Regions from separate parts of the Arthrobacter sp. 01T428 genome, predicted to be linked through region 1. Evidence: riboswitches for the same ligand, from Rfam matches in the RefSeq annotation. Region 1 holds a riboswitch; each other region holds the start of a gene.

Evidence for each region. Region 1 has a riboswitch for cyclic di-AMP ahead of AC1DJB_RS05570 (M23 family metallopeptidase). Riboswitches for the same ligand answer to the same signal wherever they lie in the genome.
Region 2: linked by a shared signal. The riboswitch ahead of AC1DJB_RS07430 (aggregation-promoting factor C-terminal-like domain-containing protein) and the one ahead of AC1DJB_RS05570 (M23 family metallopeptidase) in region 1 are both predicted to bind cyclic di-AMP.
Region 3: linked by a shared signal. The riboswitch ahead of AC1DJB_RS14045 (hypothetical protein) and the one ahead of AC1DJB_RS05570 (M23 family metallopeptidase) in region 1 are both predicted to bind cyclic di-AMP.

Annotation. Positions count from the first base shown of each region.
Region 1 covers NZ_JBFTPW010000003.1:53,951-57,214, forward strand. The annotation lists gene AC1DJB_RS05565 (NlpC/P60 family protein) at 1-395, opposite strand, end outside; cyclic di-AMP (ydaO/yuaA leader) riboswitch at 401-567, opposite strand; gene AC1DJB_RS05570 (M23 family metallopeptidase) at 713-1,531, opposite strand; cyclic di-AMP (ydaO/yuaA leader) riboswitch at 1,534-1,741, opposite strand; gene AC1DJB_RS05575 (iron-dependent transcriptional repressor DtxR) at 1,867-2,562, opposite strand; gene serC (phosphoserine transaminase) at 2,835-3,264, shown strand, end outside.
Region 2 covers NZ_JBFTPW010000004.1:159,330-162,593, reverse strand. The annotation lists gene AC1DJB_RS07440 (response regulator transcription factor) at 1-21, shown strand, start outside; gene AC1DJB_RS07435 (sensor histidine kinase) at 34-1,512, shown strand; cyclic di-AMP (ydaO/yuaA leader) riboswitch at 1,677-1,850, shown strand; gene AC1DJB_RS07430 (aggregation-promoting factor C-terminal-like domain-containing protein) at 1,853-2,590, shown strand; gene AC1DJB_RS07425 (bifunctional glycosyltransferase family 2/GtrA family protein) at 2,751-3,264, shown strand, end outside.
Region 3 covers NZ_JBFTPW010000011.1:104,541-107,804, forward strand. The annotation lists gene AC1DJB_RS14040 (PucR family transcriptional regulator) at 1-218, shown strand, start outside; gene AC1DJB_RS14045 (hypothetical protein) at 377-1,504, opposite strand; cyclic di-AMP (ydaO/yuaA leader) riboswitch at 1,507-1,652, opposite strand; gene AC1DJB_RS14050 (flavin-containing monooxygenase) at 1,737-2,831, opposite strand; gene AC1DJB_RS14055 (TetR/AcrR family transcriptional regulator) at 2,902-3,264, shown strand, end outside.

The DNA.
Region 1 (3,264 bases):
GAAAGCGTCGAGGAGCCGGTAGCGGCACCCGTGGCAGCCTGCGAAGCCGGAGCGGCTTCCTGGGTGGCAACCGGAGCTGCGACAACCGGAGCAGCTTCGGTGGAAACCACCGGGCGTTCGTACTTGATGGCGACGGAGGAGTCGGCCGAAATGCTGGCTTGGGCGATGGACTGGACTTCCAGGGCGGAGGTCGAAGTGGACTCGCGGGGAACGTTGGTTTCTGCAGCGTTGGCTGCGATACCGCTAGTGAGCACCAGACCGGAAGCAGCTGCGATAACGGCTGCCTGACGGCCTACGCCACCGGCGTTGCTGCCGACAGTCTTAGCGATAACGGCAAGCGAGTTGGTCTTGGTGACCGCGGCACGGTGGCGCGCAACAGTAGAGCGTGAAGACACGTTAAGAGGCCTCTCCCTATGCCCGCGAGGTAAGCTGTCGGATTCGGATGGGAGTCATCCGGCCACACTCCTCCCTCTCGGAAGTCGTGCGACTTAACCCCAAGGCCATCGGTGAAGATGACCAAAAGTGGGTCCCCCGCCTCTGCCAGACGATGTTTTGCGAACGGAACCTCGGGCAGTGGCAGAGCTAGGCAATCCACCCGAGTGCATCAACTCTCTAAAAGTTGATGCGAGTTAGACGGTACATGAGTTTTGGCTGAATGTCACATTCAGGTCACGGAGCGTGACAAGCATGCGAGAGACTTCCATCGGATTGGCTACAGCCAGCCCAGGGGGTCAACGACGTCGCCGTTGACCATGACTTCAAAGTGGAGGTGGCAGCCCGTGGAGGCGCCCGTAGTGCCGCTCAATGCGATGACATCGCCTCGGCCAACCGTTTGGCCCACCTGGACGTTGAACGACGACAAATGGTTGTACGTGGTTTCCAGGCCGTTGCCATGGTCCACCACAATGCGGTTTCCGCCGCCATACGGATGCCAGCCGGCGAAGGTGACCTTGCCGGCCGCGGCAGCATGGACCTGGGTGCCGCACTGGGCCACGAAGTCCTGGCCGCGGTGGAACTCCCCCAAACCGCCCGTGATGGGATTCACGCGGTAGCCGAAAGGCGAGGCCGTGGTCAGGGTGTCCAGGGGCGCCCCCAGGGTGCCCTTGGAGGACGAGGTCTTGATGGTGCCGACGGACTGTGCGCTCAAGAGCTGCTTGAGCTTGCTGTCCGGATCCGCAGTGGTTGACACTGCGGCACGGCTGAAGTCGATCGTGGCGCTTGCCGCGGCAGGAATCTCGGGCTGGGTGCCCACAGCCGAGGCGGCCTGGCTTGAATCCGCCGTGGCCGTCATGGCGCCGGTGCCCGGCATAGCGACTGTCAGGATGAGGCCCGTCGTGGCGAGGGCCACTCCGGCCTTCTGTCCCGCTCCGCTCGCGGCGGCGAATTCGGCCATCTGCCGCAAAGGACCCTTGCGGCGGCGAAGTTCGCGATGGGGATCGCGCGGCCGCTCGTGCTCGACGGCGCTTGTGCCCCGCAGCTCAGCAGTAGGACCGGACGCGCGCCTGCGGCCCCTGGTGTTCTGCGTGGTCAAGGTTTTCCTCTCTGGCAAGCCTGCGAAGTTAGCTGTCGGATTCGGGCCAGAGAGATCGTGGACCCGGTCCGCGCGAAGGGCACGAAACGCAAGGTACCCGGAGGGGCCTTGCGTTGTTTGCACTTCCGCTACGGACTTCACCCCAAGGCCGTCTTTCGACAGCCGATGGTGGTTCCTCCGTTTCTGCCAGTGAATGGACTAATCCACCTGATCCGCTGGCAGAACTCGGCTTCGGATCAGGTAACGCTTTGGTATCGGCGCCAGTATTTAACTATAGGGGATTAAGCCCCACGGTAATAATTTCGTTATCTTTGCGGGCGACCCCGCCGGGCCGGCTAGGCGACCGTGACAAACACGTGCGAGGCAACCTCAGGCGGCAGCTCCAGCGCGCCCTCGATATTAGGCACGCGAACGGAGATGTACTCCCCCACGCGCTCCAGGGACACCCTGGCGCCCGGGCGGATTCCGCCCTCGTCCAGCTGGACCAGAAGTTCCGGTTCCACCTGGATCGGTTCAGCCAGCCGGCTGACGGTGACCCGGTTTTCAGGTGAATATTCGTTCATCGCGTCAAGAAGGTTGACCACGCCATCCGTAAAGGCGTGGGACGCGGCTCCACCCAGCGCTTCGAGTCCGGGAATGGGGTTGCCATAGGGCGATTCCGTGGGGTGGTCCAGCAATTCATAGAGCCGTCGTTCCACGCGCTCACTCATGACATGCTCCCAACGGCACGCTTCATCGTGCACGTAGGCCCAGTCCAGTCCAATGACATCTGCCAGGAGCCGTTCGGCGAGCCGGTGCTTGCGCATGACCTCGGTGGCGCGTTTCCGGCCCGTTTCAGTCAGCTCAAGGTGCCGGTCGTTGGACACAATCACCAGGCCGTCGCGCTCCATCCGCCCGATCGTCTGGGAAACGGTGGGGCCGGAGTGCCGCAAGCGCTCGGCGATGCGGGCGCGAAGAGCCACGATGTTCTCTTCTTCAAGCTCCAAAATGGTCCGAAGATACATCTCAGTGGTATCGATCAGATCCGTCATCCAGCTCAGCTCCTCGAGCGCAGTATCTTGCGTATTTTCGCCAGCTCCAAGCTTAGCTTATTTGGAATTACTCCGGATAATTCCGGCGCTTGTCCACCGCCCGGTCCGCCGTCCTCTCCTGAGCCGGCGGAACGATGGGTTTCCACGTGGCGGACTATGACACCTTCGGTTCTGCCCCCGCCTGCGGTGTCAGGCAGAATTGGGGAGTCGAAGGGGCAGCTTGCCACCTGCCACGACCCATCTAGGCCGCTACTTCACCATTGGAGCATCCCGTGAGCGACAACAGCATCACCATCCCCGCCGATTTGCTGCCCAAGGACGGCCGCTTCGGCGCCGGGCCCTCCAAGGTCCGCCCGGAGCAGATCGAGGCCCTCTCCGCCGCCTCGACAACGATCCTCGGCACCTCCCACCGCCAAGCACCCGTCAAGAACCTGGTGGGCTCCGTCCGCGAGGGACTTAGCCAGTTCTTCCGTGCGCCCGAGGGCTACGAGGTGATCCTCGGCGTCGGAGGCTCCACCGCGTTCTGGGACGTCGCCAGCTTCGGCCTGGTCGAGAAGAAGGCCCAGCACCTCTCTTTCGGTGAGTTCGGTTCCAAGTTCGCTTCGGCGACCAACAAGGCACCGTTCCTTGAAGCTTCCTCCATCATCACGTCCGAGCCTGGTACCCGGCCGGTTTCCCAGGCCGAAGCAGGCGTGGACGTAT
Region 2 (3,264 bases), on a different contig from region 1:
GTCATCAAGCCTGCCGAATAGCCGGGGCGCCGAATGTCCGCACTCTCGGGTATCCCCCGCCAGACCGACCATAGCTGGTTCAATCCTTCAACCTGGCACTTGCGCACGCGCTTGATCCTTCTCTCCATGGCACTCCTTGTGGCCATCTGCGGTGCAGTCGGGGTGGTCAGCTATGCCTCCATGGATGTGTTCCTCACGAAGCAGCTCGATCAGCAATTGATGCAGGCCTCCCACGGCCGCCCGCCGCAAGGCAACCCTGGCGGCCGTCCGGACCCGCTGGACCCCCGCGGCCAGAGCATCGGCACGCTCAATGCACGCATCCTTGCAGGCCAGGTGAGCAGCGATGCCGGCTTCTTGTCCTCCGATGCCACACGTGCGCCGTTGTCGCCCAGCGACGCCCGAATCCTGTCGGCGCTCCCGTCCGATGGCCGCCCGGTTGATCGCACGCTGTCCACTGGCGGCTACCGGCTGGTGGCCACCGAAACTCCATACGGCGATGTTGTCATCACAGGTCTCCCTCTCGCCTCGAAAGAGGACACCGAGGCCTCCCTCGTCTGGACCATGGTGCTGGTCTCCTTGGGCGGACTGGTCCTGATCGGGCTGGCCGGAACCGTGCTGATCCGCCGTACCATGCGGCCTTTGGAGCAACTCTCCGACGTCGCCACCAAGGTGTCGAAACTTCCGCTCGACGCCGGTGAAGTGGCCCTCGCGGTGCGTGTTCCGGCGTCGGCGGCCCATCCGAGCACCGAAGTGGGAAGCGTCGGCCATGCTTTGAACCTGATGCTGGACAACGTCTCGAGCGCCCTCGAGGCCCGCCAGCAAAGCGAAACCAAGGTGCGCCAGTTCGTCGCGGATGCGTCGCACGAACTACGCACTCCGCTGACCGCCATCCGCGGCTACACCGAACTCTTGCGCATGACCGAGACGTTCACCGAAGACGGGCGCAAGTCGCTGGGCCGGGTGCAGAGCCAGTCCGAACGCATGACCACCCTCGTGGAGGACCTCCTTCTCTTGGCCCGGTTGGACGAAGGGAAGGCCCCGGAATTCACCGATGTGGACCTCACGCAGTTGGTGATCGAGACCGTCAGCGACGAGAAAGTCATGGCCCCCGAGCACATCTGGCAGCTCAAGCTCCCGGATGAGCCCCTCACGGTCCGCGGCGACACCACCCAACTCCACCAGGTTTTGGCGAATCTGCTCTCCAACGCCCGCAAGCACACCGAGGCGGGAACCACCGTGGTCACGGGCGTGATGCGCTCCGCCGATGGCAGCGCCGTGGTGACCGTGACCGACAACGGCCCGGGCATCCCGCCTGAATTCCAGGGCAGGATCTTCTCCCGCTTTGCCCGTGCCGACGCCGCCCGGTCCGGCTCCGAGGGCACCTCCGGCCTCGGCTTGTCCATTGTGGAATCCATCGTTCAGGCGCACGGCGGCACGGTCGAAGTGGCGTCGCGGCCTGGCCGGACGGAGTTCGCGGTGCGGCTCCCGGCGCTCAGGACTGCCCCGGCCTGACGGGCGAACCAGAAGAGTACGACGCCGGTGCCCGGCGCGCGCAAGTCGACGCACCGGCGTCGTGATCTCCGTTACCTAAATGTGACTTAAGCTGGATCCTCCTGTACCGTCGAATAGGTGCGCTGGATCATTCCGGCCACCGCCGGGTAGGCGCCGAGCTCTGCCACTCCCCGGTGCCCAACAGTCCAGGCAGAGACGGGGGACCCAGGTCTCCGGGCAAGCGCTCATGTTGAGCCAGCCCTAGGGGTGAAGCCGTGCCGCCACGTTCCGCTGTGGCCACGGCCGGATGACCTCATCCGAATCCGACAGCTAACTCCGCAGGCGTCGAGAGGCAATCACCATGTCTGATTCCAAGGATCAGTCGCGCCCTGTTGCGCGCCACCGCGGCGAACCTGCCCGGAGAAACAAGTCACGTTCCACGCTGAGGCGAGCCGCCTCGAACCTCGGCACCGGCCAGCGCATGGCAGTTGTTGCCGGCGTCGTTGCCGTGTTCCTAGGCGCAGGCGCTGCCACCCAGGCCGCCGGACAAGCCATCAACGCCCAGGACATGAGCCGCACGTCCGAATCCCGCACGGTGGATCACTCAGCCACGCCTTCGGCCACCGCCACGCCGTCGGCGAGCGCAAGCGCGAGCCCCAAGCCGAGCGCTGCGTCGACGCCAAGCCAGGCGGCCGCGCCCGCTCCAGCCGCCGTCGCGCCCCAGGCTGCCGCACCGGCCGTACCCGCTGCACCCCCTGCTCCAGCGGCACCGGCTGCACCAGTCGCCGTCGATGATCCCTCCGGCGCCCAGGCCTACGCCGCAAGCATCCTTCCCTCCTACGGTTGGGGCCAGGGCGAAATGTCGGCCCTGATCACCTTGTGGAACAAGGAATCGGATTGGCGCACCACTGCCACCAACGCCTCCAGTGGCGCTTACGGCATTGGGCAGTCGCTGCCGGCCGAAAAGATGGCGTCCGAAGGCGCCGACTGGCAGACCAACTACCAGACGCAAATCCGCTGGGGCCTGAACTACATCAAGGAACGCTACGGATCGCCGTCCGCGGCATGGTCCTTCCACTTGGCCCACAACTGGTACTAAGCCAAGAGCCAACCACAAAGTACGTCGAGGTCCGTCCCTTCCGGGGCGGGCCTCTCCGTTTCTTGGCCAGGCAAGTGATGCGCCACGCTGGTCACACATCCACAGCCACGTCACAGGTTCCGCCTAAAGCCTTCATATTCGGCAACGGCACTCTGGATACATGACGCTCATCGAATCCACCTCCGGAACCCTGAAGGACCCCGCGGTGGTGCCGCCGGGCCTTCCCATCCAACCCAGCACTCCCATCCAGCGCGGCACGGGGCGGCGCGCCCCCGTGGACACCCACACCGCCATCCCCGTCCTCGACGTCACCATCCCCGTCTTCAACGAGGAACGCGATCTCGAAGAGTGCCTGCGCAGGCTTCACGGCCACTTGCGCGAATCCTTCCCGCATGGCTTCCGCATCACCGTGGCGGACAACGCGAGCACGGACGGCACGTTGAAAATCGCGGAGCGCGTAGCCCGGGAACTGCCTGAGCTCGCGGTTGTCCACCTTGACGAGAAGGGACGCGGCAACGCCCTTCGCAAGGTGTGGCTTGCATCGCCGTCGCCCGTTCTGGCTTACATGGACGTTGACCTTTCCACTGACCTCGCCGCACTGGCGCCCCTTTTGGCGCCGCTGATCTCCGGCCATTCGGACCTCGCCATCGGCACCCGACTGACCCGTAACTCGC
Region 3 (3,264 bases), on a different contig from region 1:
GCAACGGCGAGCTGCTGCCCGTGCTCGAACTGCTTTACGACAGCGACGGCTCCGTTCAGGATGTGGCCTCGAAGCTCCACCTGCACCGCAGCAGCATCTACAACCGACTGGCCAGGGTCCGCCAGCTTATCGGAGCGGATCCGCTGAATGGCGCCACCCGGCTCGAACTCCACGCAACGCTCAAGGCGCGCCGCTGGGCTGGCCGACCGCGGATTTGAAGCGCAGGTACCGGAAACCGCGCTGGCCTACTTGTTGAACTGCCTCAACTGAAGGCTGCAGCGCCAGCGGTCCGGGCGGTGCTGAATCATCTGCGTCCAGGTGTTCCGGCAGCATCGTCCGTGCCACTCGACGGCAAATGCTCGATGCCCTCCCATCCTCACTGCAGTGCCTTGGTTGCTGCGTCCAGAATCGACCCAAGATCGACGCCCGGTTGGGTAGGCGGTGGCGTCGGTGTGGGGCTGGCCGGGGTCCGTGGCTTCCAAGAACCTGTGGGTGCGGGAGTCGGAGACGCTGGATCCGTCGGATCCGGTGTCGGGGTTGGGCTAGCGGGTCCGGTCGGACCGGGGCTGGGAGCCGGCGCAGGCTGGGCCGGAACCGGGGTGGAAGGAACAGGCGCCGGGGTGAGGCTTGGGGGCAGCGCTGACGGGAGGGCAGGAACCTGAACGGAGATCGACGGTGCAGGGACGCTCGACGATTCGACAGCTACCGGTCCTTGCGGCGAATGCTGCGCCGGGTCCCCGGCCTGGCCGGACTTGGCGCTCGGGGTAGCTGCCGAAGGTGATTCCGCAGCGCTGGGGGAGGTGCTTGGCGTCGTGGAAGGAGCGCCGGATTGCGTGGAGTCCTGGCTGTCTGCGCTGGCAGCGTCCTGGGCACGGGATTCCTGGCCGAAGAAGGGCAACTCGAGGGCTTGTCCCAGGGAGCCGGCGGCCAACAAGATGCCTAGGGCACCTGTCACCACTGCCATTCGGTTGCTCATCGTCCGGACGGCGGCGGCCTTCTTGAGGACGGCGTGTGGTTCACGGCTGAAGGAGGAACCGGTAAGGGTCGCCGGACCGGCGCCGGCGCGGGTTGCCGCGGGAAGTGCCGTTGTGGCTGCGTGCTCGGTTTTGGCCGACTCTGCTGTCGCGCGAGCCAAGGTCGCAGCAGACACCGTCGGTATGGCCGCAGTGGCCGGCTCAGCTGTCGCAGGAGCCGCGGTCTCGGCAGCGACAGCCGGTATGGCCGCGGTGGCAGGTTCTGTCGCCGCGGCAGGCACTGTTTGAATGGCCGCAGTTTCGCTGGCTTCTGAGGCCCGCTTCCGTTCGGCCGCCCGGGCGGCCGCGCGCGTGGTGGGTGCCGCCGTCGTCGGGGTTGCGGCGGTGGTGGGTGCCGCCGTCGAACTCAAAGGTTCGGAAGCCGGCGCAGCGATGAACGGTTCGCTGTCTGTGGCCCGACGACGTCCGGTTGGTTTGGTGCTCTCGCCCGCCACTTGGGCACGGCGAGGCTGATCCATGGTTGGGGACATGGTGATTGCCTCTCAACGCCTTCGAGGTTAGCTGTCGGGTTCGGACGAGGCCGTCCGGCCGCGCGTGGCGGCTTCACCCCAAGGGCCTGAAGTGGGCCCGGAGACTCTGGGTCCCCCGTCTCTGCCGCGGGTCTGGCGGATTCCGGGTTGCGGCAGAGCTCGGCGTCAACCCGGAAGCGGCCCGGTTGGGGACTGGGTCGCCCCTCGACGTTACAACAGCCGGCATGCAAAGTCACATTTGAATAACGGGCGCGGTGACCCGTTTTTGCCCGGCCTGGCCGGCGATGAGTCCCGCGACGTGTTCGGCGTCGCGGCCGACCCCGCCCACGAGGCCGGAGGTCAACCCGTATTGGAAGGGCATGCCCGCAAAGAACAGTCCTGGGAGTTGTTCTACGGCGCCCCGGAGGGTGAGCGGCCAGCCGTCCCCATCCGTGGGAAGTCCTTGGATCCAGCCAAAGTCCGGTTGGTAACCAGTAGCCCAGATGACCGTGGACACCGGTATCGCGTGGCCTTCATCGGTCAGGGGTTGGCCATCGCGCGTGCCCTTCAGGCGTGGTAGGCGGGTGACTCCCGCGGCGTCGAGCTCCCGCGTTGAGGTCCGGATCAGTGGCGCGCCGTGCTGGGTGAACCCGAGCGCGACCTTGCGGCCGATAGGGGTGGATCTGTTCAGCACCTTGTGGATGAAGAGCCACCAAAGCCCGCCGGCGTATCGCGTCACGGGGCCCGGAATGTGGAACGGAGGGTTTCCTGCGATGTAGGTGCGGTGCGTGGGTGCGAGCTCCAGGGCGATTTCGACGCCGGAGGTGCCGGAGCCGACCACCAGGACATCTCCGGGCGGAATTGAGTCCGGGTTGGAGTATTCCGCTCCGTGCAGTTGGTGGATGCCTGGATCGAGATCCCTGGCGAACGCCGGGACCCGTGGCTGTGTATTCGGGCCCGTGGCAACAACAACGTTTCTCGCCAGGATCGACCCGGCGCTCGACTGCACCCGGAACCGGCCGTCCTCCCGCTCGATGCCGACGACGCGGGCGCCATGGCGTACCGGGAGTTCCCAGTTCGTGGCGTAATTCTCGAGGTATTCGGCCATGGCGTCTTTGCCGGGAAAGGTCCCCCGGGCGGCTGGAAATGGCAGGCCGGGAAGGGAATCGTGCTGCGCCGGGGTGAAGAGGCGCAAGGAATCCCATCGGCTCCGCCACACGTCGCCGACGCGGGCCTGCGAGTCCAGGATGAGGAAATCTTGCAGGTGTTTCTTCAGGTGGTATCCGGTGGCGAGCCCCGCCTGCCCTGCGCCCACAATTACCGTGTTCACTGCCTCATTGCTGTCCATCGCGAAGCCTCCTGAGGTGTCCGAGGTGATTAGAATAGCATTCCAGTCACTGGAATGCTATTCTTTTTTCGTGGAAATCCGGCACAATGACAGGCGCTTAGCTCAAGCTGTCGCAACCAAAGCTGCCGTGGTGGAGGCCGCCCGTCAGCTGTTTCTGAGCAAAGGGTATGTGGCCACCACTATCGGGGCCGTTGCCGAGCAAGCAGGTGTGGCCGTCCAGACCATCTACAACTCCGTGGGCAACAAGGCTGCGCTGCTCTCGGCCGTGGTCGACGCGACGGCGGCGGGTCCGGATGCTCCCCGTTCCGTGCCGGAGACCATGCGCGAGCGGACTGCCGCAGCCGCCGACGCCGGAGCGGTCCTGGCGCTGTTGGCCGACTGGTTTGCCGAGGTGAATCCGCGGAGCACCCAATTGTTCACCGTCATGCGGCAG